DNA from 3 places in the Nocardia sp. CDC153 genome. Region 1 is predicted to be linked to each of the others. Evidence: riboswitches for the same ligand, from Rfam matches in the RefSeq annotation. Region 1 holds a riboswitch; each other region holds the start of a gene.
What was found. Region 1 has a riboswitch for magnesium ahead of VMT65_RS26510 (MgtC/SapB family protein). Riboswitches for the same ligand answer to the same signal wherever they lie in the genome.
Positions count from the first base shown of each region.

Region 2: linked by a shared signal. The riboswitch ahead of VMT65_RS28980 (NRAMP family divalent metal transporter) and the one ahead of VMT65_RS26510 (MgtC/SapB family protein) in region 1 are both predicted to bind magnesium.
Region 3: linked by a shared signal. The riboswitch ahead of VMT65_RS06045 (hypothetical protein) and the one ahead of VMT65_RS26510 (MgtC/SapB family protein) in region 1 are both predicted to bind magnesium.

Region 1 covers NZ_JAYKYU010000004.1:829,821-839,584, forward strand. Annotated here, with positions in the region: gene VMT65_RS26485 (Na+/H+ antiporter) at 1-1,671, opposite strand, end outside; gene VMT65_RS26490 (NUDIX hydrolase) at 2,233-2,706, shown strand; gene VMT65_RS26495 (pyridoxamine 5'-phosphate oxidase family protein) at 2,804-3,244, shown strand; gene VMT65_RS26500 (ArsR/SmtB family transcription factor) at 3,333-3,686, opposite strand; gene VMT65_RS26505 (MFS transporter) at 3,773-5,014, shown strand; M-box (ykoK) riboswitch at 5,074-5,247, shown strand; gene VMT65_RS26510 (MgtC/SapB family protein) at 5,453-6,166, shown strand; gene VMT65_RS26515 (ABC transporter permease) at 6,163-7,902, shown strand; gene VMT65_RS26520 (ABC transporter ATP-binding protein) at 7,917-9,236, shown strand; gene VMT65_RS26525 (SDR family NAD(P)-dependent oxidoreductase) at 9,252-9,764, opposite strand, start outside.
Region 2 covers NZ_JAYKYU010000005.1:482,855-492,618, reverse strand. Annotated here, with positions in the region: gene VMT65_RS28990 (APC family permease) at 1-705, shown strand, start outside; gene VMT65_RS28985 (hypothetical protein) at 762-1,103, shown strand; M-box (ykoK) riboswitch at 1,318-1,497, shown strand; gene VMT65_RS28980 (NRAMP family divalent metal transporter) at 1,831-3,585, shown strand; gene VMT65_RS28975 (hypothetical protein) at 3,608-5,233, opposite strand; gene VMT65_RS28970 (hypothetical protein) at 5,354-5,629, opposite strand; gene VMT65_RS28965 (LysR family transcriptional regulator) at 5,851-6,759, opposite strand; gene VMT65_RS28960 (HD domain-containing protein) at 6,963-7,517, opposite strand; gene VMT65_RS28955 (oxygenase MpaB family protein) at 7,734-9,011, shown strand; gene VMT65_RS28950 (bifunctional metallophosphatase/5'-nucleotidase) at 9,029-9,764, opposite strand, start outside.
Region 3 covers NZ_JAYKYU010000001.1:1,323,374-1,333,137, forward strand. Annotated here, with positions in the region: gene VMT65_RS06020 (BadF/BadG/BcrA/BcrD ATPase family protein) at 1-720, opposite strand, end outside; gene VMT65_RS06025 (TIGR03564 family F420-dependent LLM class oxidoreductase) at 787-1,689, opposite strand; gene VMT65_RS06030 (DNA polymerase domain-containing protein) at 1,763-2,728, shown strand; gene VMT65_RS06035 (ABC transporter ATP-binding protein) at 2,733-4,019, opposite strand; gene VMT65_RS06040 (ABC transporter permease) at 4,036-5,790, opposite strand; gene VMT65_RS06045 (hypothetical protein) at 5,822-6,547, opposite strand; M-box (ykoK) riboswitch at 6,859-7,030, opposite strand; gene VMT65_RS06050 (DUF3558 domain-containing protein) at 7,128-7,631, shown strand; gene VMT65_RS06055 (DUF3558 family protein) at 7,631-8,143, shown strand; gene VMT65_RS06060 (hypothetical protein) at 8,173-8,364, opposite strand; gene VMT65_RS06065 (AraC family transcriptional regulator) at 8,629-9,621, opposite strand; gene VMT65_RS06070 (AraC family transcriptional regulator ligand-binding domain-containing protein) at 9,631-9,764, opposite strand, start outside.

The sequences.
Region 1 (9,764 bases):
GGCGTCGGGGGTGTCGGGCACGCGCACGCAGGGGGCTTCGCGCAGATGCTCGCAGGCACCGGCGGTGAGGGGGGAGCTCAGGGGCAGGCCGTCGTCGTCCTCGGCCTCGGAGATGCGGTCGATGGTGGATTCCTCGATGTCGAGGGTGGCCATGACCGCCTGCAGCACTTCCTGATCGACCTGGCCGGCATCGCGGATGCGTAGCACGGTCTCGCGCTCGGCGGCCAGCATGGCCAGGCGCAGGCGGCGGTATTCACCGCTGGGGGTCACACGCTGGGATTCGGAGCGGCCCAGCAACTCCCACGCCGCCTGCGCGCGCACCACGACTCGGTTGCGCAGGGCGTCGACCACGTCGGGTGGGGTTTCGGGGGCGATGTTCTCCTCGAGGGCCTTCAGGCCCGCGGCGGTGGCCTGCTGGAGCAGATTCGCTTCCTGGAGAAGGTCTTCGGCCTGGCTGGGGCCGCGCAGTTTGAGCACCCGCACCAGGGCGGGCAGCGAAAGTCCTTGCAGCAGCAGCGTTCCGCCCACCACCACGACCGCCAGCAGCTGCAGGATCGCCAGTTCGGGGGTGTCGGCGGGTAGCAGCAGGGCCGCCGCCAGGGTCACCACGCCGCGCATACCCGCCCACGCCACCACGGCCGGACCGGTCCAGTGCGGCTTGGGTTTGCCCTGTCGCCTGCCCTCGACCTGCCAGGCCAGGTAGGTGGCCGGGTACACCCAGATCGGGCGCACCACGATCACGGTCACCAGCACGGCCACGCAGGTCGCCACGACCGTCGAATGCGGCAGTCCGCTGTGCCAGGCGGCCTCGACCAGGTGACGCACCTGCAGACCGATGAGCAGGAAAACCGCGCTCTCGAGCAGGAATTGGATGGTGCGCCAGTTGGTGTGCTCGGCGATGCGCGAGGCCGCGCTCTGCCATTGCGGCGCACCGTGACCCAGGATGAGACCGCAGGTGACCACCGCGATGACACCCGAGGCGTGCACGGCTTCGGCGGGCAGATAGGCGATCCAGGGGGCCAGCAGCGAGACGCTGGTGTCGAGTACGGGATCGGTGATGCGGCGGCGCAGGAACGCCAGCACCATCGCGGCCACGACACCGATGAGGGCACCGCCACCGGCCGCGCCGATGAAATCCGCGCCGGCCTCCCACAGGGTGATGCTGCCCGCCATGGCCGCCACCGCGGTGCGCAGGGTGACCAGTGCGGTGGCGTCGTTGAACAGCGATTCGCCCTCGAGCAGGGTCACGATCCGGCGCGGCATCCCGACTCGCCGCGCGACCGCGGTGGCCGCGACCGCGTCGGGCGGGGCCACGATCGCGCCGATGGCCACCGCCGCCGAGAACGGCACCGGCAGCAGCCAATACACCACCCCGCCCACCGCGAACGCGGTGAACAGCACCAACCCGACCGACAGCAGGGTGATGGAGACCTTCTTGGGCCGGAAGTCGATGAGCGAGGTGCGGATCGCCGTGGTGTACAGCAGCGGCGGCAGCAATCCCAGCAACACCAGCTCGGGTTCGATGTCGAACTCCGGCACGAACGGCAGATACGAGGCGATCACCCCGGCCACGGTGAGCACGAACGGCTCGCCCAACCCCAGCCGCCGCGCACCGGCGGCCAGTGCCACCGCCCCCGACACCAGCACAACCAGACCGAACGCCCACTCCACAGCAACATCGTGCCAGCCGCACCCCCCGATCCCGGCACCGGCTCGCCACGGGCGAACAACCTCGCCCTTCCCCGCGCGACCTTCGGCCCTATCCGGCCGTACTACTCACCCCTATTCGGCGTGCCCCGACCGCGACCGCGTTATCGCGAACACCCCGATCCGAGCGATCAACGCCAACACCCACAACCCCACCCCGACCAATTTCAAATCCACCCCGACCCCGCTATAGGTCCCCGCCAATATCGCGACCACCCCCGCCCCGAACAACAAGCCGGTCGCGGCATTACACACGGTCTTCGTAACATGCAGGCCCACAGGCAAACCCGCGGTTCGCTCGATGCTGATGGTGAATCTCCCTGCCCGACTACTGAACTCAACCCCGCGCACCTTAGCGCGTCCACCCCCACCACGCCGACTCACCACCTTCGCCCGCCCCACAACCCACCCACCCCACCCCTCCCGACCAGCAAGCTCACCTCCTCGCCCCTTGCGACCATCCCCGCCCTCCGCACTATCGTCCGAGGCGGCAGGCAAGTCCGGCACCAGCGGCAAGGAGAGGTCATGGGCTCACGACGTGACTACTACCGAGACCCGAACGCGCCCAAGGCGAACACCCTCGTTCCCGGAGGTTCCGCGCTGATCGTGGACGAAGGCGGCAACATCCTCATGCAACGTCGCCGCGACTCCGGAAACTGGAGTCTCCCCGGCGGGGTCATGGATATCGGAGAGACGTTGGAGCAGTGCGTGGTTCGGGAGACCAGAGAGGAAACCGGTCTAAATATCGAGATCACCGGCCTGCTCGGCATTTACACCGACCCCGAGCACATCATCGAGTACGAGGACGGGGAGATCCGCCAAGAGTTCAACATCACCTATTACGGGCGTGTTGTCGGCGGGCGCATCGAAGTCAGCGACGAGTCGACCTCGGTACGGTTCCTGAGCGCGGACGAGCTGGCCGATGTACCCGTGCACGACACGGTGCGGCTTCGACTCCAGCACCATGCCGAAGGTCGAAGTCAGCCCTACCTCGGGTAAGCGAAGTATCCACGAGCCGCGGGGAGCAGGACCAGCAGTAAAGGTCATCCTCGCGTTCCACACAGAGGTTGTCGGAGGGGGCTGGCATTCTGGCACGATGGCGACGTGGCTGGACTTCAGTAGTGAGGCACCGGAATTGGCGGCGGCGGTGCGGGCGCGGTTCGAGGGTCACAAGACGCATGTGTTGGCGACACTGCGTCGTGACGGGGGTCCTCGGGTGAGTGGATCGGAGGTGGAGTTCGTTGGGTCGGATCTCATGTTCGGTTCTATGCCCGGCGCGGTGAAGGCGGCCGATTTGCGGCGGGACGGGCGGTGTGCGATTCATGCCCACCCTGACGAGGGCGACGCCAAGGTGATGGGTGTCGCGGTCGAGGTCACCGGAGCGGCGAAGGCGGCGCTGGGGTCTGCGCCGGAGGTGCACAACTTTCGGCTCGAGCTCACCGATGCTGTTCTGACCTCGGTCGATGAGGCTGCGGAACTGCTGGTGATCCAGCACTGGCGTCCAGGTAGGGGTGTGGTCGTCACCCGGCGACGCTGACGAATATCTATACGGGCGTGGTGAAGACGAGGTGATACTGGGAGTAGCTAGGCCTGCGGGCTGGCATCGACTTTGCCTCGTCGCAATTTCATGACGAGGCCGGGGCCGCCCCGATCGCCTTGGGGCCGTGGGTGATTGCCATGGCGAGTAGGCCGGGGAAGCGGGCTTCGAGGTCTTCGGTGCGGAGGCGGTTGAGGCGGCGGGTGCCTTCGTCGCGTTGGGCGATGATGCCGGCTTCGCGGAGGGTTTTGAAGTGGCCGCTCTGGGTGGATTTGCTGACGGGGAGGTCGAAGGTCGAGCAGGCCAGTTCCTCGCCTGCGGCGGCGGCCAGGCGGGTGACGATGGTGAGGCGGACGGGGTCGGCGAGGGCGGCCAGGACGGTGGTGAACCGCAGGTCGGCGCGGGCGGGGTGCACCAGTTCGGTGGCGGTTCGGCTGGCCATGGGGGCAATGGTAATCCACATGTTCACATAATCCGAACATCCTGTTATGTTCGGAATTGTCGAACATAACGAGGTTGGGAGGAACCGTGGCGATCGAGCAATCCCCTGCTGCTGGCACCGGAGTACCGGTGGCACAGCAGGTTTCACCGGTCGGGAGCCGACTGAGATTCTGGGGTGCGGCCTACGCGCTGTTGATCCTGTTCACCGGCACCAATCTCGCGACGCCGCTGTATCACGGTTACGCGCAGCGTTTCGGGTTCTCGCCATTGATGCTGACCTTGGTCTTCGCCGCCTATGTCGGCGCGTTGATTCCGTCGCTGCTGCTGGCGGGTCCGGCCTCGGATGCGTTGGGCCGCCGCACGATTCTGCTGCCCGCGCTGGCGGTGGCGGCGTTGGGCACGCTGGCCTTCGCACTCGCCACCGGTCTGGCGTGGTTGTTCGCGGCGCGGGTCCTGCAGGGCGTGGCGATGGGCGCGGCCTCGGGGGCGCTGACCGCCGCCATCACCGAGGTGGAACCGCGCGGTGATCGACGCCGGGCCGCGCTGGTGTCGGCCATGGCGACAGCCGGCGGCATGGGCGTGGGGCCGATGCTGGGTGCGGTTGTCGCGCAATACTTTCCGCAACCGTACGTGATGCCGTTCGTGGTGCACCTGGTGCTGCTGGTTCCCGCGGGCGTGTTCCTGGCCCTTCTGCCCTCGGCGTCCACCGGCGTGCGGTGGCGGCCGCGGCGGCCCAGCATTCCCTCGGGCATGGGCCGCACCTTCGCCGCGGCCGGATCGTCCGCGTTCCTGGGTTTCGCGGTGGTCGGTGTGTTCTTGACCCTGGTCCCCACCTACGCCGCGACCCTGTCGGGCAGTACGAACCTGGTGGTCGGCAGTGCCGCCGCGGCCGTGCTCCCGGTGGCCTGGTCGGTGGCCCAGCTGATCGGGTACGGGAAATCCGAACGGGCCCTGGAGCGTACGGGCCTGCCGCTGCTGGCCGCCGGACTTGCTTTGCTGGCGTTGGCGGGCGCGGTCTCCTCGCTGACGCTCCTGCTGGCGGCCACACTCCTGGCCGGTGCCGGGCACGGTCTGGCATTCCTGTCGGGCCTGACCGCGGTCAACGCCGCCGCCCCGGCCGACCGCCACGCCGATGTGCTTTCGACCTATTACGTCATGGGCTACTGCGGCACCGGCGGCCCGGTGATCGGCGTCGGCCTGCTCGCCGGAACCACCGGAACCTTGCACGCGGTGCAACTGTTCGCCGCCGCCGTCGCGGTGGCGTGTGTGGTGCGACTGGCACTGCGGACGGTTCTCGACGGCTCGCGCAACGCGGGCTCGGTGCGGTAGCGACCGCGCTCACATCCGGGTTGCGATCGGCGCGACCCGGGTGTTTACTGGCCCCCGCAAGGTGCCGTCGTTAACTGAGGCTCCTTCACGGATACAGGCCGGCGATCCCGAACGTCGAGAGACGCCCCGGATCAGGACAGGTTGCCCCGAGTTAAGGGGCCGCCCCGACCGGCTCCCGCCAGATGGTGGGTTCACGCCGTGGAGTGCTGAAGGTCTTACGAGGGGTGGTGCCGCTTCCAGTGAATTCTCGCTGGTCCCACCCTGTTGGCACGCGTGTGTTGTGCGTCTGAGGAGGTGGTGGTCGTGCCCGATGGTCCGGATCGTGTTCCGTTAGCCAATCGTTCACTAGGCGACACCTCCGCAATCTGCCGTTCGCTACCGGCACCCCTGTAGCGTCCGAGGTCGGAGTGCGCCGTCATCCCCTTTTCGGAGATCGCAATGACCACGTGGGAAATGCTGCTGCGACTCGGCACCGGTGTCGGGTTGGGTGCGGTGATCGGGTTCGAGCGTCAGTTCCGCGCCCGCATGGCCGGACTGCGCACCAACGCGCTCGTCGCCGCCGGTGCGACCCTGTTCGTGCTGCTGTCGGCGCACGGCTTCCATGGCAGTGACGCCGACCCGACTCGCGTTGCGGCGCAGATCGTTTCCGGTATCGGCTTCCTGGGCGCGGGCGTGATCCTGCGCGACGGGTTCAATATTCGCGGGCTCAATACTGCCGCGACGCTGTGGTGCTCGGCGGCGGTGGGTTCGCTCGCGGGTGCGGGCATGTATTCGACCGCGGCGGCGGGCACGGTGGCCGTGGTCGTGGTGAACACCGCGCTGCGCACGGTGGCGCGCTCGGTGGATCGCCCGCTCACCGACGGCCCCGAGGCCCACGAGGCGCTCTACTCCTTCACCGCCGACACCGATGACGCGCACGAGGCGCATGTGCGCGCGCTGCTGGTGCAGTCGTTGACGCGCACCGATTTCCGGTTGAACTCGATCTCGAGTCACGACACCACGCAGGGTCGGGTGCAGGTGCGCGCGGAGTTGACCGGCGACCGCCGCGACGACCGGCAGATGGAGGCGGCGGTGAGCCGGTTGAGCCTGGAGCCGTCGGTGACCAGTGTCGGCTGGCGCACGGTGGCCCCGCCGGTGGAGACCGAGCAGTGAACGCGACACTGCGCTCGTATCCTTCGCGCGGGGTACTGGATCGGCCGCGCTCACGGTGGGCCGATATCGCGGTGTTCGCGGGCGCGGCGGTGCTGATCTGGATCGTGGTGAAGGTGTCGGCGGGCATGCATGTGCCCTTCGACGAGAACACCGCGCCCACCACGATTTCCACCGATCCGGCCGAGCTGCCCTACTATGCGGCGCGGTCGCTGCTGCGCATGTTCGCCGCGTTGGGGCTCTCGATTCTGTTCACCTTCGTCTACGCCACCGCCGCGGCGCGGCTGCCGCGCGCGGAGAAGGTGCTGTTGCCCGCGCTCGATATTCTGCAGTCGGTGCCGGTGCTGGGTTTTCTGTCGGTGACCGTGGCCGGATTCATCGCCCTGTTCCCGGGTTCGTCGCTGGGTTTGGAGTGCGCGTCGATTTTCGCGATCTTCACCTCGCAGGCCTGGAACATGGCCTTCGCGTTCCATCATTCGCTGGTGTCGCAGCCGCGCGAGCTCGATGAGGCCTCCCGCAATCTGCGGTTGTCGCGCTGGCAGCGGTTCTGGCGGGTGGATGTGCCCTCGGGGATGTTCCCGCTGGTGTGGAACGGGATGATGAGTTTCGGCGGCGGCTGGTTCTTCCTGACCGCGTCCGAGGCGATCAGCGTCAACAATCGCTCCTACGCGCTGCCGGGTATCGGTTCGTATGTGGCCAGTGCCAACGCGCAGTCGCAGACCGGTCGGATGCTGTTGGCGATCGCGGTCATGATCGTCATGGTGGTCGGGCTCAATGTGTTGTTCTGGCGGCCGCTGACGGTGTGGGCCGAGCGCTTCCGGGTCGAGGACACCGAATCCGCGGACGCCCCGCGCAGTCTGATGCTGGATCTGTTGCGCCGCAGCCATATTCCCGGACTGCTCGCGCGGGTGTTCGGGCCGTTGGTGTATCCGGTGGACCGGTTCATGCGCGTGTTCGGGCTGGCCGAATACCCGCTGTATGTCACCGCGGCCCGGCGGCGTGCCGCCGATATCGTGTTCACGGTCGTGGTGGGTGGGGCGCTGGTCGCCGGTGTGATCGCCATGGCCCACTACATCGCGTCGACGGCCGGTTTCGGCGAGGTCGGCCATGCGGCGTGGCTGGGGCTGCTGACCCTGCTGCGGGTGATCGTGCTGTTGATCTTCGCGACGATCGTGTGGGTGCCGATCGGGGTGTGGATCGGGTTGAACCCCAAGGTTTCCCGGCTCGCGCAGCCGATCGTGCAGGTGTTGGCGAGTTTCCCCGCCAACTTCTTGTTCCCGCTGGTGACCGGGGTGTTGGTGGCCACGGGCGCGAGCCTGCAGTGGGCCTCGATCCTGCTGATGGCCTTGGGTGCGCAGTGGTACATCCTGTTCAATGTGATCGCCGGCGCCTCGGCGGTGCCCAATGATCTGCGTGAGGCGGCCGCGAATCTGCGGCTGCCGCGAAACCTGTGGTGGCGCAGGCTGATTCTGCCCGCCATCTTCCCCAGTTTCGTCACCGGTGCGATCACCGCGGCGGGCGGGGCGTGGAATGCCTCGATCGTCGCCGAGATCGTCTCCTCCGGTGACACCACCTTGACCGCGACGGGTCTGGGCGCCTACATCGCCGAGGCCACCCGCGTCGGTGACGGCCCGCGGATCCTCATCGGCGTGCTGGTCATGAGCACGTTCGTGGTCGGCATCAACCGGCTGTTCTGGCGGCGACTCTACGCCCTGGCCCAGCGCCGCTACTCGCTGTAACCAAGGAGGCCCCCATGACCGATACCGTTGCCACCGGCGAGGTCCTGATCGACCTCGAGCACATCGACATGTCGTTCACCGGCGCGTCCGGGGAGCCGTTGAATGTGCTCGACGGGGTGAATCTGCAACTGCGCGAGGGCGAGATCGTGGCGCTGCTGGGCCGTTCGGGCTCGGGCAAGTCCACGCTGTTGCGGCTGATCGCGGGCCTGCTCGCACCCACCAAGGGCGAGGTGCGTTACCGTGACGAGCCGTTGCGTGGCTCGAATCCCGGTGCGGCGCTGGTGTTTCAGTCCTTCGCGCTGATGCCGTGGCTGAGCGTGCAGGACAATGTGGAGCTGGGTTTGGCCGCGCGCGGTGTCGCCCCCGGTGAGCGCCGCCAGCGTGCCCTCGAGGCGATCGACCGCATCGGTCTGGATGGTTTCGAGACCGCCTATCCCAAGGAGCTCTCGGGTGGGATGCGGCAGCGGGTCGGGTTCGCGCGCGCCCTGGTGTTGGAGCCGGACCTGCTGCTGATGGATGAGCCGTTCTCGGCGCTGGATGTGTTGACCGCGGAGAACTTGCGCACCGAACTGGTGAATCTGTGGTCGGCCAAGGACTTTCCCACCAAATGCATCTGCATCGTGACCCACAACATCGAGGAGGCGGTGCAGTTGGCCGACCGGGTGGTGGTGTTGGGGTCGAATCCGGGGCGGATCATCGCCGAGGTCAGCGTGGATCAGCCGCGCCCGCGCAATCGCCGCGCACCGGGTTTCGTGGCGTTGGTCGATCAGATCTACGGGTTGTTGACCGGGCGCGACACCGAAGTCGCCGCGGCACCGGCCGATACCTCGACCCCGTTCGCGGTGCCGCTGCCCGATGCCTCGGTGGGCGGGATCGCGGGTCTGCTCGAGCTGGTCTACGGCAATAGCGGGCGCGCGGATCTGCCGGTGGTCGCCGACGAACTCAACTTCGAGCTCGATGATCTGATGCCATTGGTCGATGCCGCGGCGCTGCTGGGTTTTCTGCTGGTGGAATCCGGTGACGTGATCTTGACCAATGTCGGGGCGAACTTCACCAATGCCGACATCCAGGCCAGTAAGGCGATTTTCGCCGCGCAGGCCCGCCGCCGCGCTCCGCTGGTCCGCACGATCTGTTCGGCGTTGGTGGGCAGCAGCGACGAGACCGTGCGCGCGGATTTCATCCTGGATCTGTTGAAGCGCGGGTTCTCCGATGAGGACGCGCGGCGGCAGCTGGAGTTGGCCATCGATTGGGGCCGTTATGCCGAGTTGTACGACTACGACACCGATTCGGGCCGGATCACCGCCGACCCGGCCGCGGACCTGCGCGCCTCCTGAACCGTGGTGGGGCGCTCACACCATGGTGGTGGGTACCAGCGTGGTCAGGCCGCCGTCGACGAGCAGGTCCTGGCCGGTGATGTAGGAGGCGTCGGTCGAGGCGAGGAAGGCCACGGCCGCCGCGACATCCTCGCTGGTGCCGATGCGCCCGGCCGCCACCAGTGACGCGGCGGCCCGCTGCGCGTCGGCGCTGACTTCGGCCCGGAAGGCCGGGGTGTCGGTGTAGCCGGGGCTGACCGAGTTCACGCGAATTCCCTTGGGCGCCAGTTCGGCTGCCATGGTGCGGGTCAGATTGTGCACGGCGGCCTTGGTCGCGGAGTACAGGGCGGTGCCGGGCGTGCCCCGATACAGCGCGAACGAGGCGTTGATGACGATCGCGCCGCCGTCGACCAGCAGCGGCAGGCTGTGTTGGACGGTGAAGAACGCCGCCTTGAAGTTGATGGCGACGACCCGGTCGAACTCGTCGGGGGTGACGTCGGGAATCGATTGGAACGCACCGATTCCGGCGTTGACGAACACCACGTCCAG
Region 2 (9,764 bases), on a different contig from region 1:
ATGCGCTGGCTCATTGTCGCGACCGGCGCGGGCCTGGTGTTGGTCTACCTGTTCGTGGCGCTGGCCGCGCTGCGAATTCGTGCGGCGCGCAGGGGCATCGCGGGTGGCTATCGAATGCCGTTGTGGCCCTTGCCCCCGGCGATCGTGATCGGGGTCATGCTCTACTCGGCCTACAACCTCGCCCGCGACGACTGGCAGCAGATCGCCTTCGCGGTCGCCGCCATGGTGGCGGGCTACGCGTATTACGCGCGCTCTACCTTCACCCTCGCCGCGGCGAGCGCTGGACGCTGCCCGACCCGATCCACGAGGAACAGTGAAACCCCGGTCGCGCCCTCATCGACACGACCGGGGTTCGGCCCACGCGGTTACTTCGTGGGAGCGGGGGTGAAGGGCTCGTTGATGGTGGTGAAGTACTGGACCGCGGCGGCGATCGCCACCGGTGCGGTGACCAGGATCATGCCGCCGACCGCGCCGAGCGCGCCCATGGCCGCGGCACCGGCGAGGCAGCCGACAACCGCGCCGGGCAGGAAGAAGAACAGGCCGCCGATAATGCCGGTGGCCAGCGAGACACCGGAGCCGACGGCGATGCCGCCCAGCGCACAGCCGACGGCCGCGCCGCCGATGCCGCCGACGAGGGTGCCGATGGTCGCGCCCATGGCGATGGTGTCCTTCATGCGGTTCCAGGCCGCCTGCTCACGGTCGTAGGGGGTCTTCCAGGGCGCGGTGTCCTCGAAGGGCAGTGCGACCGGCTGGTATACCGCGTGCTGCAGATCGAATTGCGGTGTGAGCGTGACGGTCCGGTCCCGGACATCGGCCAGAATGGGGAAAACGAAATCGTCCACGCGGAAGTTCAATTCGGTTCCAGCAACCACCTTGCCATCGGGCGCTTTGATCTGGAAAGCACCGTTGTCCACGGCCATGGAGCCGATATCGGTGGAAATGGTCGCCGAGCGATCGGTGGCCGATGCCGTGTAGTGAATAGCGCCAACGTCACCCGACTCGGGCTGGGCATTGACCGTTCCCGCGGTGATTGCTGTGACGGCGGCCACCAAGGCGGTAACCGCAGCGATTCCCCTCTTGCGCACTTGATTTACCTCGATTGAGTAGGCCTGCGGAATCCGAACACATCGCAGGTTCAGTTATTGACAAGCAAACTCTAAGTCTGTTCTGAAGAATCCAGCAATGGACTAAAGTCCCAAAGTGACTCGACACACACATTCCGAGTCGATTGCGCCGCAAATTAATCCGCCGTTCACCCGTTGTGAACCGACCGGGCTGGATTTGACAACGGCGGGACCGGGGCTCACCATTGCCCAGTCAGCACCTCGCTAGGCGAGGCTCCTGTACGAACACAGGCCACTGATCCGACGACGTCGAGAGACGCCCAGGGTTAGGACAGATCACCCCGGATTAAGGGGTGATCCGAAGTGGCTTCCCCGGGCCGCGAGCCCCCGGATACGTCGTGCAGTGCCGAAGCTCTGACGAGAGGGGTGCGGGATACGCCGTCGAGCGTGCTCCGATCCTTCTTGCCGTGCGCGATGCGACACCACGATCCAGCGACGCCCGCGTGCGTCCCGGCGGCAAGGAGGTGAGGGACGAACCATGAGTTCCGGCGATAGTCCGTATCCGAGTACGGATTTCACGATCCTGACGTCCCCGGCTTGCCGCATTCCGGTCACCGGCTGACCCGTTCCCACCTCACCTCGCTCCGGCGTCCCCGACACCGGTGCGCCGGTTGACGTGTGCGCGGGCGGCCCTGCCCGAAATCGCTTGGCGGCCGGGTGTTCTCCGCATGTCGAAACACCTGATGATCGAAAGCGAGGGAAGGGCATGGCCTTCTTCGCGAACGGCTCCAGCCGCCGCATCTCCACCGTCGCCGCACCCACCGCCGAGGCGAAGCCCACCGGCGCTGTCATGGACAGCGCGCACGTCGGCGATATCGTCGGCGCCCTGGGCTCCATCGGCCAGCACGACACCCTCGAAGGCCGTTCGCGCCGACAGCGATTGCGCATGCTGCTGGCCATTATCGGCCCGGGCCTGATCGTCATGGTCGGCGACAACGACGCGGGCGGCGTGGCCACCTACGCGCAGGCGGGTCAGAACTACGGCATGGCCCTGGTCTGGACCTTGGTCCTGCTCATCCCGGTGCTGTACGTGAACCAGGAGATGGTGGTGCGCCTGGGCGCGGTCGCGGGAGTCGGCCACGCGCGCTTGATCTTCGACCGTTTCGGCAAGTTCTGGGGCGCGTTCAGCGTGGGCGATCTGTTCGTGGTGAACGCGCTGACCATCGTCACCGAGTTCATCGGCGTCTCCATGGCGTTGAACTATTTCGGGCTGCCCAAGGCGATTTCGGTCCCGCTGGCCGCGGTGGCGCTGTTCGCCATGGTGGCGGGCGGGTCGTTCCGGCGCTGGGAGCGGTTCCTGTTCGGGCTGATCGCGCTGAACATCGTCATGTTCCCGCTGGCATTCCTGGTGCACCCCAAGGCATCTCAGGTGGCGCACGGGTTCCTGCCGTCCTTCCCGGGCGGGTTGAACTCGACGCTGCTGCTGCTCATCGTCGCCATTGTCGGCACCACCGTCGCGCCGTGGCAGCTGTTCTTCCAGCAGTCCAATATCGTCGACAAGCGCATCACCCCGCGCTGGATCCGCTACGAGCGCATCGATCTGTGGGTCGGGATCGTGGTGGTGATGCTCGGCGCGATCGCCATCATGGCCGCCACCACCTTCGGGCTGGCCGGGACCGACGCGGTCGGGAACTTCACCGACGCGGGCGGGGTGGCGCGGGCGCTGCACGACCACATGGGCACCACGGTGGGCGCGCTGTTCGCGATCCTGCTGTTGGACGCGTCGCTGATCGGCGCGAACGCCGTCGGGCTGGCCACCACCTACGCGCTGGGCGACACCCTGGGCAAGCGGCACTCGCTGCACTGGAAGATCACCGAAGCGCCCGCGTTCTACGCGGGATACGCTGCGCTGCTCGCCATCGCGGCCGCGGTGTCGTTCAGCCCCGATCATGTCCTGGGCCTGCTGACCCAGGGTGTGCAGGCGCTGGCCGGAGTGCTGCTGCCCTCGGCGACGGTGTTTCTGGTACTGCTCTGCAATGACAAGGCCGTGCTGGGTCCGTGGGTGAACACGGTCAAGCAGAACATTGTCGCGGGCGTCATCGTCTGGTCGCTGGTGCTGCTGTCACTGGCGCTGACCGCTGCCACCTTCTTCCCGGGCATCACCACCGGCACCCTGGAATTGGGTTTCGGCGTCGGCGCGCTGGTCGGCGTGCTCGGCGGCGCGGGCATGCTGCTGGCCTGGCAGCGCAACCGGCGACGCGAAACCGAGCGCACCGCACGGGAATTCGGCAATCTCGACCCGGACCAGGTGGAGGAGCTGGAGGCCACGTCCCTGACCCGGGCCGAGCGACGGGCGATCCGCGACGCCGACCGCGACACCTGGCGCACGCCCGCCCTGGACACCCTGGCGCGGCCGAGCTTCTCCCCGGCGCGCACGGCGGGCATGCTGGCACTGCGCGGCTACCTGCTGCTGGCGGTGATCCTGGTGGGCGTCAAGGTGGTCACGGCCATCGGCGGCTGAATCCCGCACGGCGGGCGTGGGATCAGCAGTCGACCGGGATTCCGGACAGTTCGACCCGCGCGTGCGCGGTGACGGCGCGGCACTCCACCGCCGCGCCGTCCAGCGTGACCTCGCTCAGATCGAGTGCGGCACTACCGATTCGGCCACCGCTGCTGGAGGTGCGCAGCAGCGATCCCCCGGCCGCCGTGATCGAGGTGCGCGCGAGTGAGCCGCGCAGCACCGCGGTGTCACCGATATTGCGGACATCGATGCCATTGGCGGCCGCGCCGCCCAGCACGGTGTCGTGGATGTCGAAGGTGAGCGCCGCGGTGCTGGGCTCGCTTCCGGCCGGGGTGTAGGCGATCAGGCCGATGCCGTCGGCGCTGCAGTCGCCGAGATCGGAGTTCGCGACGGTCAGGTCGGTGCTGGCGGAGCGACCGAAATTCGTTGTCACCACGCAGGTTCCGAGGTTCGCCGGAACCAGCGAATTGAGTGCCGAGCCCGGGAAGGTCGAGTGATGAGCGTAGACATTGTCCAGGCTCAGCGACTGGTGCGCACCGCCCGTGCTGAGGTTGTAGTTCTCGATGACGTCGCCGGTGACACTGTCGAAGACGCTGTTCGTCACCCGCAGCCGACTCTCCGGCGCACCGCTGGTGGTCACGTACTCCAGGCCATTGGCCGAGAAATTGCCGTAGCCATTGTGGAATTGGTTGGCGTCCATGGCCATATCCAGATGCGCCTGGCCGAGGACATTGACGAAGACACCCTCGCTGTCGGCCATCGCATTGAGTAGTGCCGTCGCGGGCGTGGCGATGTCGGTCTCGGAATTGCCGTTCAGTCGGCCGGTCAACCGGGCATTGTCACCGGCCTGCACGCCGAGGGCGAGCACCGAGAGCTTGGCCAGGCCGAGATTGATTGCGCGCAGCGAGTTTCCGCTCACCTCGGCGTCGATCCGGCTGGCGCCGAGCGCACGCAGATCGATGCCGTCGCCGCAGGCGGTGTCGTGCACGGCATTGCCCTCGATACGCACCGAGCCCGCCGCCGCGTGATAGTCGGTCATGATGGCCGCCCAGCCATTGTTGAGGGTGATGAAGTCGGGCAGGGCCGGAATGGACGCGCCCAGCGGAAGAGTGGGCGGCAGGCCGAACGGGCCGATCATGAAACCGTCCGCGCATTGCTGATTCGTCCCGGTGACGTCATTGCCACTGATCACCACGTCCGCCGCGTCGGAGCCGTAGATGCCGCCGCGCCGCGCACCGGTGATCACCAGATTGCGCACCTCGGCCCCCGCGGCCAACCGCACGGCATCGCCGTCGTGGTTTCCGGTGGTGTTCGCGATCCGCGGCAGCGCGGCGGTATCGGTCGCGCCGACTACCGCGGGGCCGTCGCCCAGCAGTTTCTGTCCGGGCTTGAGCGCGATGCCGCCGTCCAGGGTCGCGGCGGATGGCTGCACGATGATGGTGTCACCGTCGTGGGAGACCGATTCGGCCCGGGCCAGGGAGTCGAAAGGCGCTTCCGCGCTGCCGTTTCCGCCCGCGAGTGCCCCCGCGCGGACGTACCACGTGCTCGAATCCGGTTCCGCCGCAGCGAGTCCGGCGGTGTGCGCGCCGAGGGTCAGGAGCGCGGCCAACAGCGTCGCGGAACGGGTACGGGGCCGAAAGGTGTTCATGGTCGCTGACCATGCCAGGCCGGGCCGCCGGAGCCATCCGGCAAAATCCCAGGATCCGGCCGAATCGTCTGGCCGGACGCACAATTCGGCTGGCCGGACGGGGAGTCGGGACCGATCCCGTCAGAGATCGTCGAGGTCGGGAATGGGGGGCAGGACCGGTTCGGGCCACTCCTCCAGGGTTGCCACCTGCAGGTGGATGAAGGCTGCGATGCGGTGCCGGGCCGAGGACGGGAGTCGCTCGATATCGGCCGCGCTCAGGACGTGTGCGCCGAAGGAATGGGGCTGTGGCGCTTCGGGGTCAGGCGATTCTTGAACAACCTCTAGCTTTGGCCGCGAGGCAGTGGCCGGAATGTCAGGCTCATCCGGTTCTGCGGCTGCGGCGGCGGTTCGCACCATGCCGTGACCATAACCCTTTGATAACGCTCGCGGGAGGCGTTGGCGCACTTGTGTCTTCGCGCTGCGAATTCAGCGAAGCCATTGTATCGAGCACAGAAATGTGCTGGCAGGACTGGCCATTCGGGAAATACGGTACGCCCGCGCCGGAAGATTATGGTGATGGGAGTCACTCTGTCAACAGTTCGGACAAAACTCTCAGATACGGCTCAGCTCAGCAGGTCTCAAATGGGGCGGCGCGCAATGGCGAAGAGGTCACGTGCCGGACCGGTCGGCTTCTGCCCGGTCGGCCAGATCGCCCGCAGCTGCCGCTCCAGATCCAGCCCGGTCACCGCGGGCGAGACCAGTACGCCCTCGGCCAGTTCGGTGGCCACCGCCAGTGAGCTGAGCACCGCCGGGGCGACACCCTCGGCGACCGCGGTCTTGATGGCCGTGGTGGAGGACAGCTCCAGCGCGACATTCGGCTCCCAGCCCGAAATGTCGCTGCTCATGGCCCGTTCGAAGGAGTTGCGGGTGCCCGAGCCGGGCTCGCGGTAGATCAGCGGCGTGCGCGCCAGTTCGGCGGCCTCGACCCCGCCCCGCTTGGCCCAGGGATGCCCGGGGGCCACCACCACGACCAGTCGATCCCGGCCCACCACATGGCTTTCCAGGCCGCCCGGCAGCCGCGGGCTCTCCACGAAGCCGATACCGGCCCGACCCTCGAGCACGGCCTTGGCGACCTCCGCCGAATTGCCCGATTCCAACGCGATGGAGGTCTCCGGCATGCGGGCGCGCAGGCCGAGCAGCCACTTGGGGAACAGGTATTCCGCCACGGTCTGACTGGCCGCCACCCGCAGCCGCGAATCCCGCTGCGCGCGCAGGCTGTCGATCCCGACATCCAGCCGCGCGGCCGCGTCCACCACATCCCGCGCCCACTCCGCGATCAACGCCCCCGCCGCCGTGGGCCGCGACCCGAGCGTGGTCCGCTCCAATACCGGCACCCCCACCAGCTGCTCGAGATACCGAATCCGCGAACTCGCCGACGGCTGACTGATCCCGTGCGCCTTCGCCGCCCGCCCCAAACTCCCGAGCTCGATCACCGACAACAGCAGATCGAGCGCGGCCAGATCGGGCACTCGTGGCGACAATGGCATAGAGCGAGTCTATGCCGCTGCGGCGGTGGGCAGCCCGACACCGTCGCTACGGCGCGCGATTGATCGCATGCGCCGCGGGGACGGGTGGATCCCGGCCAAAAACACGCCGGGATGACGAGGGCTCGCCTCGCGCGAAGATACGAGTGCTTGGCTCGCACGGAAGACAGGGGCGCAGGCGAAGGGGGATTCCCTTGCGGGTCGGATCAGTGAGCGGACGCCACGCGTTCCACGACCGGTCGCCAGGTGGACAGGGGTTGGACGGTGAGGCCGATGATCTTGCCCGCGTCGTCGGCTCGGCGGAGGGCGACGGCGGCGGTGAAGTCGGGGTCCGCTTCGAAGGCGGCGATTTCGTCGGGGGTCATGGGACCGCCCTGGGCGATCAGGGTGCGCTGGGAGGAGGGGGAAAGGGCTGCGGCGTGGGCCGAATCGGTGGCGGCGAGGTAGCGCTTGGCGACGACGTGGAGTTCGACCAGGCGGGCCACGCGGGTGCCGAGCAGGGGGCGAACCGCATTGCCGCCGTGGATGCCGTGACCCGCGTCGTCGCCGGGGACCAGGACGTGTCCGATGTCGTGGACCAGACCCGCCACCTGGAGTTCTTCGTCGGAGGGGAAGTCGCGGCGCAGGATCTCGGCGCACTGGCGGTCGTGGTCGAGGATGTCGACCGGGTCGCCGCTGCGATCCGGCATGTCCCAGGCGTCCTCGCAGGCGGCGAGCAGGGACATGAGGTCGTCGACGGTGGAGACAGGCGCGGGAGTCACGAGCAAACCCTATGGCGCGACCGGCCGAGTGACCACGGCGGATTTGAAAACACTCAGCAAACACCCGGTCGGACAGTACGAGTCGACCATCTCGACCAAGGGCACACAATCCTCGCATCGACCGACCGATTGATCCCATTGATCACGTTTACTCGGATCGCTCGGATTGGCCGGAAATCTCTGCTCGCGCGCGGCCGGAAAATCTAGGCTGCGGACATGGCAGGCAAGGCTCCCGCGACGCTGGAAGCGGCTGCGGCGGGGAAGGTTCCGACGGAATTCCGCTACTGGGACCGGATCGGGGATCCGCGTGTGCAGTGGGCGCGGCGGGTGTGGCGCGGGGTGTTCCGGTTCGATCCGCAACCCGACGAGGAACTCGTCCGCGCCTTCGCGACGGCCTATTACCAGGCCGATCCGGTGGCCGAGGCCTTCGTCGACGAGGTGTATCTCGGCGAGATCGGCCCCAAGGCCGGGCGGGCCATGCTGGATCGGGCGCTGGCGCACGGGGTGGACAGCGTGGCCGACGCGCCGCCGTCGCTGCGGCGATTGTTCGAGGAGTTCGAGACCGCGCCGCCGTGGCTGGATCCGGAGCTGGTCGAGCAGGGCGCGAAGGTGTTCCGGCGCTGGGGCACTTCGGTTTTCAGCTTCGCCACCACGAGCACCCTGGAAATGTACTCGGAGAGCTCGATCACCAAACCGCTGTCCTACGCGGGCGGGTACGCCGGGGACAAGGCGCACAAGCGGCAGTTGGAGACGGTCCGATTCTGGATCGACGTCTCCGAGCCCGGCGGCCTGGACGCGGGTGCGCGCGGCCGTCAGACCGCCATGCGGGTGCGGATCATGCACGTGTTCATCCGGCGCAAGCTCATGCAACGCCCGGAGTGGGACTACGACGCCTGGGGTGTGCCGATCAGCGTCGGGGACGCCACGCTCACCCTGATGGGCGGCAGCGTCGTCCCCGGGCTGGCGCTGTGGAGCCTCGGCCACCAGACCACCATCGCCGAAATCGAAGCGACGCTGCACTTCTGGCGCTACGTCGGACATCTGCTCGGCGTGCAGCCGACCTGGTATCCCGAGGATTTCCGCGGTGCCGTGCGACTGATGTTCGCGGCCTTCGTCAAACGCGCCCACACGGCGGGCGCGGACGGCGAGGAGCTGGTGGAGTCGTATCTGCCCGCCTTCGCACCGAAGCCGGATACGCCGTGGGCCAAGCGAATTCGCGACGAGATCAACTACCGCGTGCAGATCGGCTACACCGGATTCTGGCTGCCGCCCGCCACGTATGCCCGCCATCGCATGCCGCGCCGCTTCCCGTGGGTGCTGCATCCACTCCTTCAGGCACCGGTGGTGTTCGGCGCGGAGACCCTGCGCCGCACCGTGCCCGGGCTGGACGCGGTCGCCGACCGAGTGCAGCGGTCGCGCCGGGAACGGTGGTACCGCAACGAGGTGGGCGACCGGGATGCCGAGTTCACCCCGGTCGAGGAGTTCCGGCGCTGAGCGGATCGCGCTGAGCGTCAGTTCTTTTCGATCCGGCTCTGCGGCGGCGTCACCGTCGTGTGCGCGCGCAGATACGCCTCGAACGCGTCGAGGTCGATGGGCCCGACCTTGGTGTCGGTGCCCTGTTCGAACACGGTGAAGCCGTCGCCGCCCGCGGCCAGGAAGTTGTTGGTCGACACCCGGTAGGACGCCGCCGGATTCAGCGGCTGCCCGCCGACGCGGACGCTGTCGGCGATCACCTTGTGCCCCTTGGGCGCGGCCTCGGAATAGCGGTAGGTGATGCCCGCGATCGACAGCACGGCGGGCTTGCTCACGTTATCCCATTGCTGCTCCAGCAGATTCAGGATCTGCTGCCCGGTCAGCGCCACCGCCACCACCTGATTGCCGAACGGCTGCACCGTGTACGCCTGCTCGTAGGTGATATCGCCGCCCGTCAGGCCCGCGCGCACACCGCCGGGATTCATGAACGCCGCCACCGCTTGCACATTGGTCATGGCGTCGAGCATGGCGTCGGCGATGACATCGCCGAGCGGGGAGTCACCGGCCGGGGCCGGTTCGGCGGGCAGCGGCGCGGTGGAGTTGCCGATCACCCGTTCGGCGAGCGGTTTCGACTGTCCGGCAAAGAAATCCACCAGCTGGGCGGCCGCGGGCGCGGGGGTGATGTCGCGGGTGACGACCCGGTTGACGGCCTTGGCGTCGACCTTGCCGTCGTGGAAGCGCAGGCTCACATCGGTGATGAGGCGACCGAAGGAG
Region 3 (9,764 bases), on a different contig from region 1:
CTCGACCGCGGCGAGAACGGACCGGCCCAGGGCATGGCCCGCGGCCGACATGATGGCCGCGGCGGTCTCGTCGGTGGCCGCGGCCGCGGCGACGGCGGGTGCGAAGCGAGCCGCGGTCGAGGCCGGATTATCTTGCTGTCCAAGCAGATTCGGCAGTTCCTCCGGCCCGACGCCATAGCATCCGCCGATAGCGTCGACCAGCGCCGTACGCGGTCCGCGACCGTCGTGCGCACGCAGCACCGCGCGCAGCCCTTCGAGCCCGATCCACCCGCCACTGCCCTCATCACCCAGCAGCGGCCCCCACCCATCGACCCGGGTGAAGCGCCCCGCGTCGTCGACCGCCGTCGCGACGGCTCCGGTACCGATCGCGAGCACGACACCGGCCGATCCGCCGAGCGCCCCGGCATGCGCGGTCACGGCGTCGGAGGTCACCGCGACCGCATTCGCGCCGCTGCCTTCGGCCAGCCGCCGAGCGAGCAGCGCCGCGGCCTCCGGCGCGGATGCGGCTCCGGCCGCGCCAACGGACAGGACGAAAGCCGTTGCCGGCGCGACCCGCTCGACAACCGCCCGAATCGCATCCTCCGCCGCGCTCACCCCGCCCGCACTCGCCAACCCGGGGGCACCCGCCGCCTCGACCCCCCGGATCTGCCGCCCCCCAAATCGCAATGAACCCCGGCAGCCGGTCTTTCCGAGATCGATCGCGAGGATAGGACTGGTCATGAGCGACCATCGTGGCACGGTGGGACGGACCCGGCCCGGGTCGTCGCCGTGACCGAGACACAGGTCTCAGAGTTGGGCGGCCAGGGACCAGGTGCGGAGTTCGTCTTCGGGGGTGCTGAGGTTGGTGGTGGTGAGGACTACTTCGGTGGCTCCGGCTTCGCGGTAGCGGTGGATGCCGGCGGCGATGGTTTCCTCGTCGCCGATGAGGGCCAGGTCGGCGGCGTGGCGGACGCCTTCCTGGTCGAGGACTCGGCGGTAGGAGGGGACCCTTTCGTAGAAGGAAAGGGTTTCGAGGGCTTGGGCGCGGGTGGCTTCGATGTTGGCGGTGACTACCGCGGGGACGAAGGCTACTACGCGGGGCGTGGTGGTCGAGGTGCGGGTGAGGGTGGGAATGATGTGGGAGCTCAGGGTTTTCGGGCCCGCCAGGTAGGGGAGGATGCCGTCGGCGAGTTCGGCGGTGACGCGGAGGGCTTGGGGGCCCATGGCGGCTACGAGGATCGGGGGGCGGGGGTGGGCGCCGGGGAGGGCCGTGGGCAGGGTGGGGGTGGTGGTGAGGAGGTCGCCGTGGAAGTCGGCGGTGCCGGTGTCGAACAGTTGGCGTAGGGCGGTGAGGAATTCGCGGAGGCGGGCGATGGGGCGGTCGAAGGGGATGCCGAAGGAGTCGCCGACCAGGGTGGAGCCGAGGGCCAGGCCCAGGTGGTAGCGGCCGTGGGTGGCGGCTTGGGCGGTTTGGGCCGCCGCCGAGACGAGGAGTGGGTGGCGGCCGAGGACCGGGATGGCGGAGGTGCCGACCTGCAGGCCGGGGACCTCGCGTCCGACGATGGCGGCCAGGGCGGGCGAGTCGTAGTCCAGGCGCTGGCCGAACCAGACCGACTCGACGCCCACCTCGTGCGCGGTCCGCGCCTGGGCCACGATCGCATCGATGTAGTTGTCGGCATTCGTCGCGGCGAGTGCGATTCCGAGAGTCATGCCATGGGCAACCGGTGCGCGCCCGGGCCTCTTTCCCCGAAATCAAGGTGATCACAAGGGTTATGGTGGGGCGATGGGCGATGATGCGCGGGCCGGGTTGAAGTTCTCCAGTCTCGACAGTCCCTTGTTCGACGGTGCCGACGCCACCAAGGGCGATCTGATCGATTACCTGGAGGCCGTGGGGGAGCGGATGGTGCCGTCGTTGCGGGATCGGCCGCTGTCGGTGGTGCGGGTGCGGCCGGGGCAGGAACCGTTCATGCAGAAGAATCTGCCCAAGTACACGCCGGAGTGGGTCCAACGGGCGACGCTGTGGGCGGGAAGTTCGCGGCGGGAGATCTCCTACGCCCTGTGCAATGACGTGCGGACGCTGCTGTGGTTCGGGAATCAGCGAGCGGTGGAGTACCACGTGACGCTGTTGTTGGCGGAGGGGCTGGTCGACTATTCCGGCAGCCCAACACATTTGGTGTTGGACATCGACCCGGCTCCGGACCAGCCGTTCGAGCAGGTGGTAGGTGCGGCCGAGCTGATTCGGCGGGCGCTGGAGGCCGACGGTCTCGCGGGTGCGGTGAAAACCAGTGGCTCCAAGGGCGTACACATCTTCGTCCCGGTCGTCCCCGGCATCGATCTCGAGGACGCGGCCGCGGCCACCCGCGCCATCGCCGCCCGGGCCGAGCGCCTCGATCCGGCGCTGGCCACCACCGCGTTCATTCGAGAAGACCGGGGCGGCAAGGTTTTCCTGGATTCGACGCGCGCGGGTGGCGCCACGGTCGTCTCCGTATACAGCCCACGCATCCGGCCGGGCGCGACCGTGTCGTTCCCGGTGAGCTGGTCGGACCTGCCGAGCGTCGACCCGCACGACTTCACCATCCGCACGGCCGTGAAACTGCTGGGCCAGCGCGATCCGTGGTCGGAGCTCATGCCCGAACCGCAAACCCTCCCAGGCGATCTGATCGCCGAGGGCCACACGATTCCCGTCGCCCGCGTACAGGCCATGCACGAGGGCAAACGCCGCGCCCGTGCGGCCCGACGCGACGACTGAGCCCTCAGCCGTGGACCGGATGCCGCAGGAACATCCGCTCGTCGGCGTCGTATTCGTAGAGTTCGCCGTAGCGTCCCCAGTCGACGGCGGTGCGCAGTTGCCGACGGGCCGCGTCCTCGGTGAAGTTGCGCCGCAGGAGATCCAGGAAGAATCCATCGCGCATGCGTTGCTTGTGCGCACCGGCCAGGGCATGGTCGATGGCACCGACCAATGGGGCTTTCGCACGAGCCACCCGCGCGAAAATCTGCTTGGCCGTGTCGATATCGGCCTCGATGAACATGCGCCCGTCGACCGTGAGCTCCAGGTCGCCGTCGGCGGCGGTGGCCAGCCCGAGCAGGCGTGCGGCATCGACCAGCGGCATGATGTCGTCGAGTTCGAACCGCAGCCCGCTGGCCAGGTCGGGGAGATCGGCGCGCCCGCCGCTCATGGCCACCAGGTCGAGCATGCCCGCGATGCCGTCGACGGTGGCATCTGGCAGTGGGCGATTGGTGGGTGTGGGCGTGACGGTCTCCCGGTCGCCGTCGTAGGGCGAATCGGTGAGCATGCGGTAGGCATGGTCCACCAGATTCTGGAAATGGGCGCCTCGCGTATCGCGCGGATGCGCCAGTCCGATCTTGATCTCGCCCTTGATCCGCCCGGGGTTGTTGTCCAACACCAGGATTCGATCGGCCAGCTGCACCGCCTCCTCGATATTGTGGGTGACCATCAGCATGGTCTTGGTCGGGAACGCGGCCTCCCCGAAGAGCCGAATGAGCTCGCCGCGCAGGTTCTCGGCGGTGAGCACGTCCAGCGCGGAGAACGGCTCGTCCATGAGCAGCACCTCGGGCCGCACCACCAGGGCGCGCGCGAACCCGACGCGCTGGCGCATACCGCCGGAAAGCTCCTTGGGATAGGCGTTCTCGAAGCCGTCGAGCCCGATCATGTCGATGGCGTCGGTGACCCGCTCGGCGCGCTCGTAGGCCGGAATCCCTTGTGCGCGTAGGCCGAGTTCGACGTTCTGCCGCACCGTGAGCCACGGCAGCAGCGCGAAGGTCTGAAACACCATGGCGGTACTGGCATTCGGCTCGGTGATCTCGCAATCCCGCAGCCGCGCGGTCCCGGCCGAGGGCCGCACCAGCCCCGCGATGATCCGCATGAGCGTGGACTTGCCCGACCCGGATTTGCCCAGCAGCGCGACGATTTCGCCCTCGCGCAACTCCATGCGGACGTCGGACAGGACCGCCAGCTGCTCGCCGGAGGGATTGGTGAAGTTCTTGGTGACGCGATCGACGGTGATGACGGGAGTGGACATCGCGTGGTTCTCCTCTCTAGATCAATGCGAAACGGGTCTCGGCCTTGCGCTGCAGGCGACGCCAGACCAACCGGTTGATGGCGACCGTGACCACGCTCATGACGAGGGTGCCGAGCAGCACCTTGGCGAATTGGTCATTGCCGGTCGCATTGGTGATGTACGCGCCGAGTCCGAACGCCTCGAGATGCGTGTTGCCGGAGTCGACGACCTCGCCGACCAGGGTGGCGTTCCACGCGCCGCCGAACGCGGTGATCGCGCCGACCACGTACCCGGGCGCGATCGCGGGCAGGATCAACGACTTCCATCGCTCCCACCCGTGCACCCGCAGGTCGTCCATGGCCTCGCGCAGATCGGTCGGGATCTGCCCGGCCGCCGCGATCACGTTGAACAGCACGTACCACTGCGCGCCCAGTGCCATGAGCACGGTGCCGCCGATGTTCAGCGAGATGCCGGTGTAGGTCAGCCCCGCCACCACGAAGATGTAGAGGAACTGGGCCGGGAAACTGGCCATCACCTGCACGACCGGTTGCGCGAACCGGCAGATGCGCGGATTCATCCCGATCCATACGCCGACCGGCACCCACACCACGGTGGACACCACCAGCAGCACCACCACGCGACTCAGACTGGCCAGACCCATGAGCGACGCGGGCCCGAATTCGGCGAAGCCCACGGTCCTTTCGAAGTAGCGGGCCAGCGTCCACGCACCCCAGGACAGTGCCGCGAACAGGGCCGCGAAGAACACCGCGTCCCCGGCGCGGCTGCCGCGCCGTTCGTACGGCGAGCGGGTCGCCCGCCCGAAGATCCGCATGAGGCGGTCGATCCCTTCCTCGACCGGCCGCAGCCGCGCCGCGACCCGAGCGGGAATCGTGCTGCGCCGCAATAGATCCAGCACCAGGCTGCGCGGTGCGAGCGCCGCCTCGGTGTGCTCCACCCGGAACCGTTCCGACCACGCCGTGAACGGCCGCCAGAACAGCACGTTCACCAGCACGATGGTGGCGACCATGACGGCCGCGCCGATCAGCAGCTTGCCGACCGCGGCCTCGGAGGTGGCGGCGGCGATGAAACTGCCCATCCCCGGCAGCGCCTGATCATTGCCGGAGACGCTGATGACCTCCGAGGACGCCAGCATGAACCACGCGCCGCCGAAGCTCATCATGCCGTTCCAGATCATGGGGATCATGGCGGCCGGAATCTCGAGCTGGGTCAGCCGCTGCCAGCGGGTCAACCGCATCATGCGCGCCGATTCGTCGAGCTCGCGCGGCAGGTTCCGCAGCGCCTGGTAATAGGCGAAGGTCATGTTCCAGGCCTGCGCGGTGAAGATGGCGAACACGCACGCCGCCTCCGCTCCCAGGTAGGAGCCGGGGAACAGCGCGATGAACGCGGTCACCGTGATCGATACCAGCGCCAGCACCGGCACCGACTGCAGAATGTCGAGCATCGGGATGAGCACCTTCTCCGCCCGCCGCGAGTGCGCGGCCCACTGACCGACCACGAGCGTGAACAGGACCGACGCACCCAACCCGACGAACATGCGCAGCGTGGTGCGGGCCGCGTAGTAGGGCAGATGCGACGGATCGGTGGACACGGTGCCGGGGCTGTCGCCCGGCACCCACGGCACCGAGATGTCGCGAAAGAGCTTGACCACCACCACCGTCAGCACCACGCCCGCCGTCAGCAGCAGGTAGTCCGCGGGCCGCAGCCCGCCGCGTGCCCGCCGGATCTCCGGAGATGGCTTGGGGCCGTGCGGAATTGCGATTTCAACAGTCATGACAGATACCTCATGGGGAGTGCCGCCGACCTCAGCCGTTGACGGGAGCGGCGGGAGCGGCGTCGACGGCGGGCGGCGCGCTCATCACGCTCAGGAAGTGGGCGGCCGATCCGATCAGCGCCGGTACGCCGATGAGCAGGTTGAAGACCACGACACCCATGCCCGCGCCCGCGACCGCTCCGGCCAGGCAGCCGACGATCGCACCGAGCGGGCCGCTCGCCGCGGTGCCGATCGCGCCGGTGAACACGCAGCCGAGTGGGCCGCCGACGATCGCGCCCAACAGCGTCCCCACCGCGAGGGCGACGGTGAGCTCGTTGTTGACATTGCCCATGGCGGAATTGAATCGATCCTCCGGGCTGTCACCGTCGGCGATGGGCCGCAGGTCGATATTCCGCACCGGGGCCGTCGCCGCCCGCGTGGCCAGCTGCCGCTCGTCGGCGGTCAGCGGCCGGGCCGCGTCGGTGCGGGGCGTGAGAATGGCGGTGGCGCCGTCGATTCGGGCATCGATCGGATAGGCGGTGTCCTGTTGGGCCAGCAGCAAGGGGAGTGAGCCCACGACCATGCCCGCGGGATCGAGGATCTGTAGCTGGTCGTGATCCACGCGCAGCGAGCCCGCGTCGGTGTGGAGTCGCACCGTGTGGTCGACGATCGCGGCCGTGGCCTGGATAGCCGCCGGTTCGGCGTGGGCGGTGGCGTGGGTGGTGAGTAGCGCGACGCTGGTCAGTGCGCCGAGCCAGGCGAACATGCGAATTCTCATTGGGATTGTGTCCCCTCATCTCGCCGCCCGCCGGGTATTGCGGGCAGCATCGAATTCCGTCGCGCACTATTGGTGCGGACGTTCGGTCATGAATTGCGGATCGTGGGAATCGACCCGGAAATTGGCGCGCGAATACGACGGCACCGCGGTGGCGGCGTCGAATATCGGCGAATTATGCGCGTCGAGCCGACGCGGCGTCGGTGTGCTGTGTAGCGGAGGGCGTCATCTGGCTGTCCAGACCTCCTCGAACTCGTGGAACGCGATACGACAGCGCACACGGGGGAAAGTCGATCAGGTGAAACCTGGAGGGACGGACACCCCTCTCGTCAGAGCTTCGGCACTGTGCGACGTATTCCGCTGGGCGGGAAGCCACTTTGGATTACCCCTTAATCCGGGGAAATCTGTCCTAACCTTGGGCGTCTCTCGACGTCGTCAGATCAGTGGCCTGTGTTCGTACAGGAGCCTCGCCTATCGAGGTGCGATATCGAACGTAGTTACCGGCTTGTGAATTGTCAAAATCCGCAATCGGAAGTGTTGTGGATCGCAGGATTCAACCGGCTCGCCTACGCTGGTCGGCGTGATGAGAGCGGTGGGCGCGGCGGCGGGGATCGCCCTGATCGGAGTGGCGGTCGCCGGCTGTGGCTCCTCGACGCAGCAGGCGGCGCCGAGCACGACCGTGGCGCCGAAGGTCCTGCCGTCCCCCAACACCATTGGGCTCTGCGGCGGCGTCGCGGATGCCGATATCGCCCAGCAGACCGGGGTCGGCGATCTTCAGCGGGTCTCGGTGAATCCGATTAGTTGCGCGTGGCAGCCGTCCGGGGGCACCGACTACTCGGTGGTGTTCCACTGGTTTCGGGGCAGCTCGCTGGAGGAGCGTCGCGGCCAGGTGACCACCGGAAAGCCGACGACCGTGCAGGTCGCGGGGCAGCCCGGCATCGAGTGGCAGGACACGGCCAGCTGCGAGGTGGCGGTGGCGTTCGGCGACACCGACTTCATCGACTGGACCGTGCGGCATGCCGGGGTCGGCTGTAAGGGCGTCGAGCAGCTGGCGGCCGCCACCTTGAAGCAGGCGGGACAGGGCTGATGGCACGACTACACGCCCGAATCGCGGTGTCCGCCTTGCTGATCGCGAGCCTCGCGGGCTGTTCGCACGGCGCGCGGCCGTCGGACGCGCCGACCTCCGCCGCCCCGAATTTCCTGGCGGACTGCGGCCCGCTCGAGGATCAGAAGCTGGCCGCCGCCATCACCGCCACCGGTATCAAGCGGCAGAGCTCGCCGACCGTCTGCAACTGGACCGCCACCGCGGCCGGTGGCGGCACCGTCGATCTCACCTACGCCTGGCTGCGCGATGACACCCTGTCCCGCGAGGTCCAGATCGCCGACCAATTCGGTTACCAGATCGAGCGTTTGGTCGTGAAGCACTTCGGCGGCATGTACTGGCGCGACCCGAGGGATCCGGGCAGCTGCGCGGTGACGGTGGCCGATACCGGCACCGTCACCTGGTGGGTGCAGAACCGCGACCACGCCGCGCACCCCGATGCCTGCGCGGCGGCCATGGCGCTGATGACCGCGACCCTTTCGGTCGACGGCATCTAGATCAGGTTCGGCGACCTCGGAGAGCCCGCTCAGTGCTCGAGGAATGTTGCGACGATGTTCCAGAACATGTTTCGATCCACGCTGTGGAAATCCCAGCTCTCGGTGAGGCTGTGCGTCGCGCTCACGATCGCGGGGATGTCGAAGTCGTGCCGGGTGGCGGTGCCCTTGGCCTCCACGGCGGTGACGACGTAGGCGGTGGCGGTTTCAGCGGTGTGGGCCACGAGGAAGCTCCAATCGATTAACCGGTCCAGGGATCGTGCACGGATGCGTGGCCGAGGACAGCGTCGGCCGCGACCACACACCCCAACGCCGTGACGAACCTCGCGGCTGGCGCGTCGTGGCGTATCCGACCAGTCTTGTTTCCGGCTACGCCACAGGGGAGTTCCGAAGACGCCAAACCGGTCCAAGGCACGCCAACCTAGCTGTGTGGTTGCCGGAATACCGTACGGTAGGTGCGATTTCGGCCCGCGGGCAGGGTCGGCTAACTACGAATCCGAGCGATCCCGCCACCGGTTGACGGCCCGCCGCAGGCTCGCGGGATCGGCGTATCCCAGGAATTCCGCCTGCTGAGCGCGTGGAAGGTGTTCGGCCCGTTGCAGTCTGCGGCGCCGCGCGCGATCCATCTCGCGGCGCCAGGTGGTTCCGGCGTCGGCCAGGCGGCGTTGCAATGATCTTGGTGAGGTCAGCAGCCGCCGCGCTACCACCTCGAGGGTGGCCGCACCCTCCTCCAGGGCGCTGTCGAGGACCTCCCCGAGCTGATCCAGCCAGGTCGACCCGAACTCGGGCGTGGCGGGCAGGGTGGCCGCGTAGGACAGTAGGACGGCGGTCAATTCGGGATCGGCCTGCTTCATCGGCTGCGCCAATTCGGTGCTGCGCAGGGTCAGGGTGTCTGCGGCGCACCCGAAATGGATTGCGCGGGTGCCGAACAGCTCGACGAACGCGTCGGCGGTGGCCGGCGCGGCCTGTCGGAAGTCCACCCGTACCGGCACCACGGGGCCGCGCGTGGCGGCCCGACCCCGGGTCACGATCAGGGCGAAGGCGGCCTGCACCAACAACTCCCGGCCGCGGCAGTCGTCGACGGCGGAGAGGACCTCGTAGCAGACCTCGTTCTCGGTGCGCTCGGCGACGCGGAAACTGTAACTCGTTGTGAGACTGCCGCTGTGGCGGACACAGGTGTCCAGGGCCGCGCCCAGCGTGGGGGCCGACAGGAACAGGTACTCGAGCAGTCCGAACTCCCCGGTGGTGCTGTCCTCCGACACGCGCAGTGCCACATCCGGATCCCCGGTCTCCGACTCCAGCAGTTCCCAGACCCGCAGGCAGTAGCGCGACGACACCCGGGTGCTCTCACCGCCCTCGCGCCAAGCGGGCACACCCGCCAGCCGGGCGAGCCGGTCGGGATCCAGCCCGGCCCGCGCCGCCCGTTCGAGGGGGAAGCGAGCCATGAGAATGCTGTCGTGGCAATTGGATCGAGAAGTCACGAGCGCCCATCACCCCGCCGCCCGGATGCGGGCGCCGGCCAGCTCCCGACTCCAGGTCGTCCCGGCGGCGGCCAGCCGCCGTTGCAATGTCCGTGCGCTGGTGCCCAATCGCCAGGCGATCTCCCCCAACGACACCGTGTCCA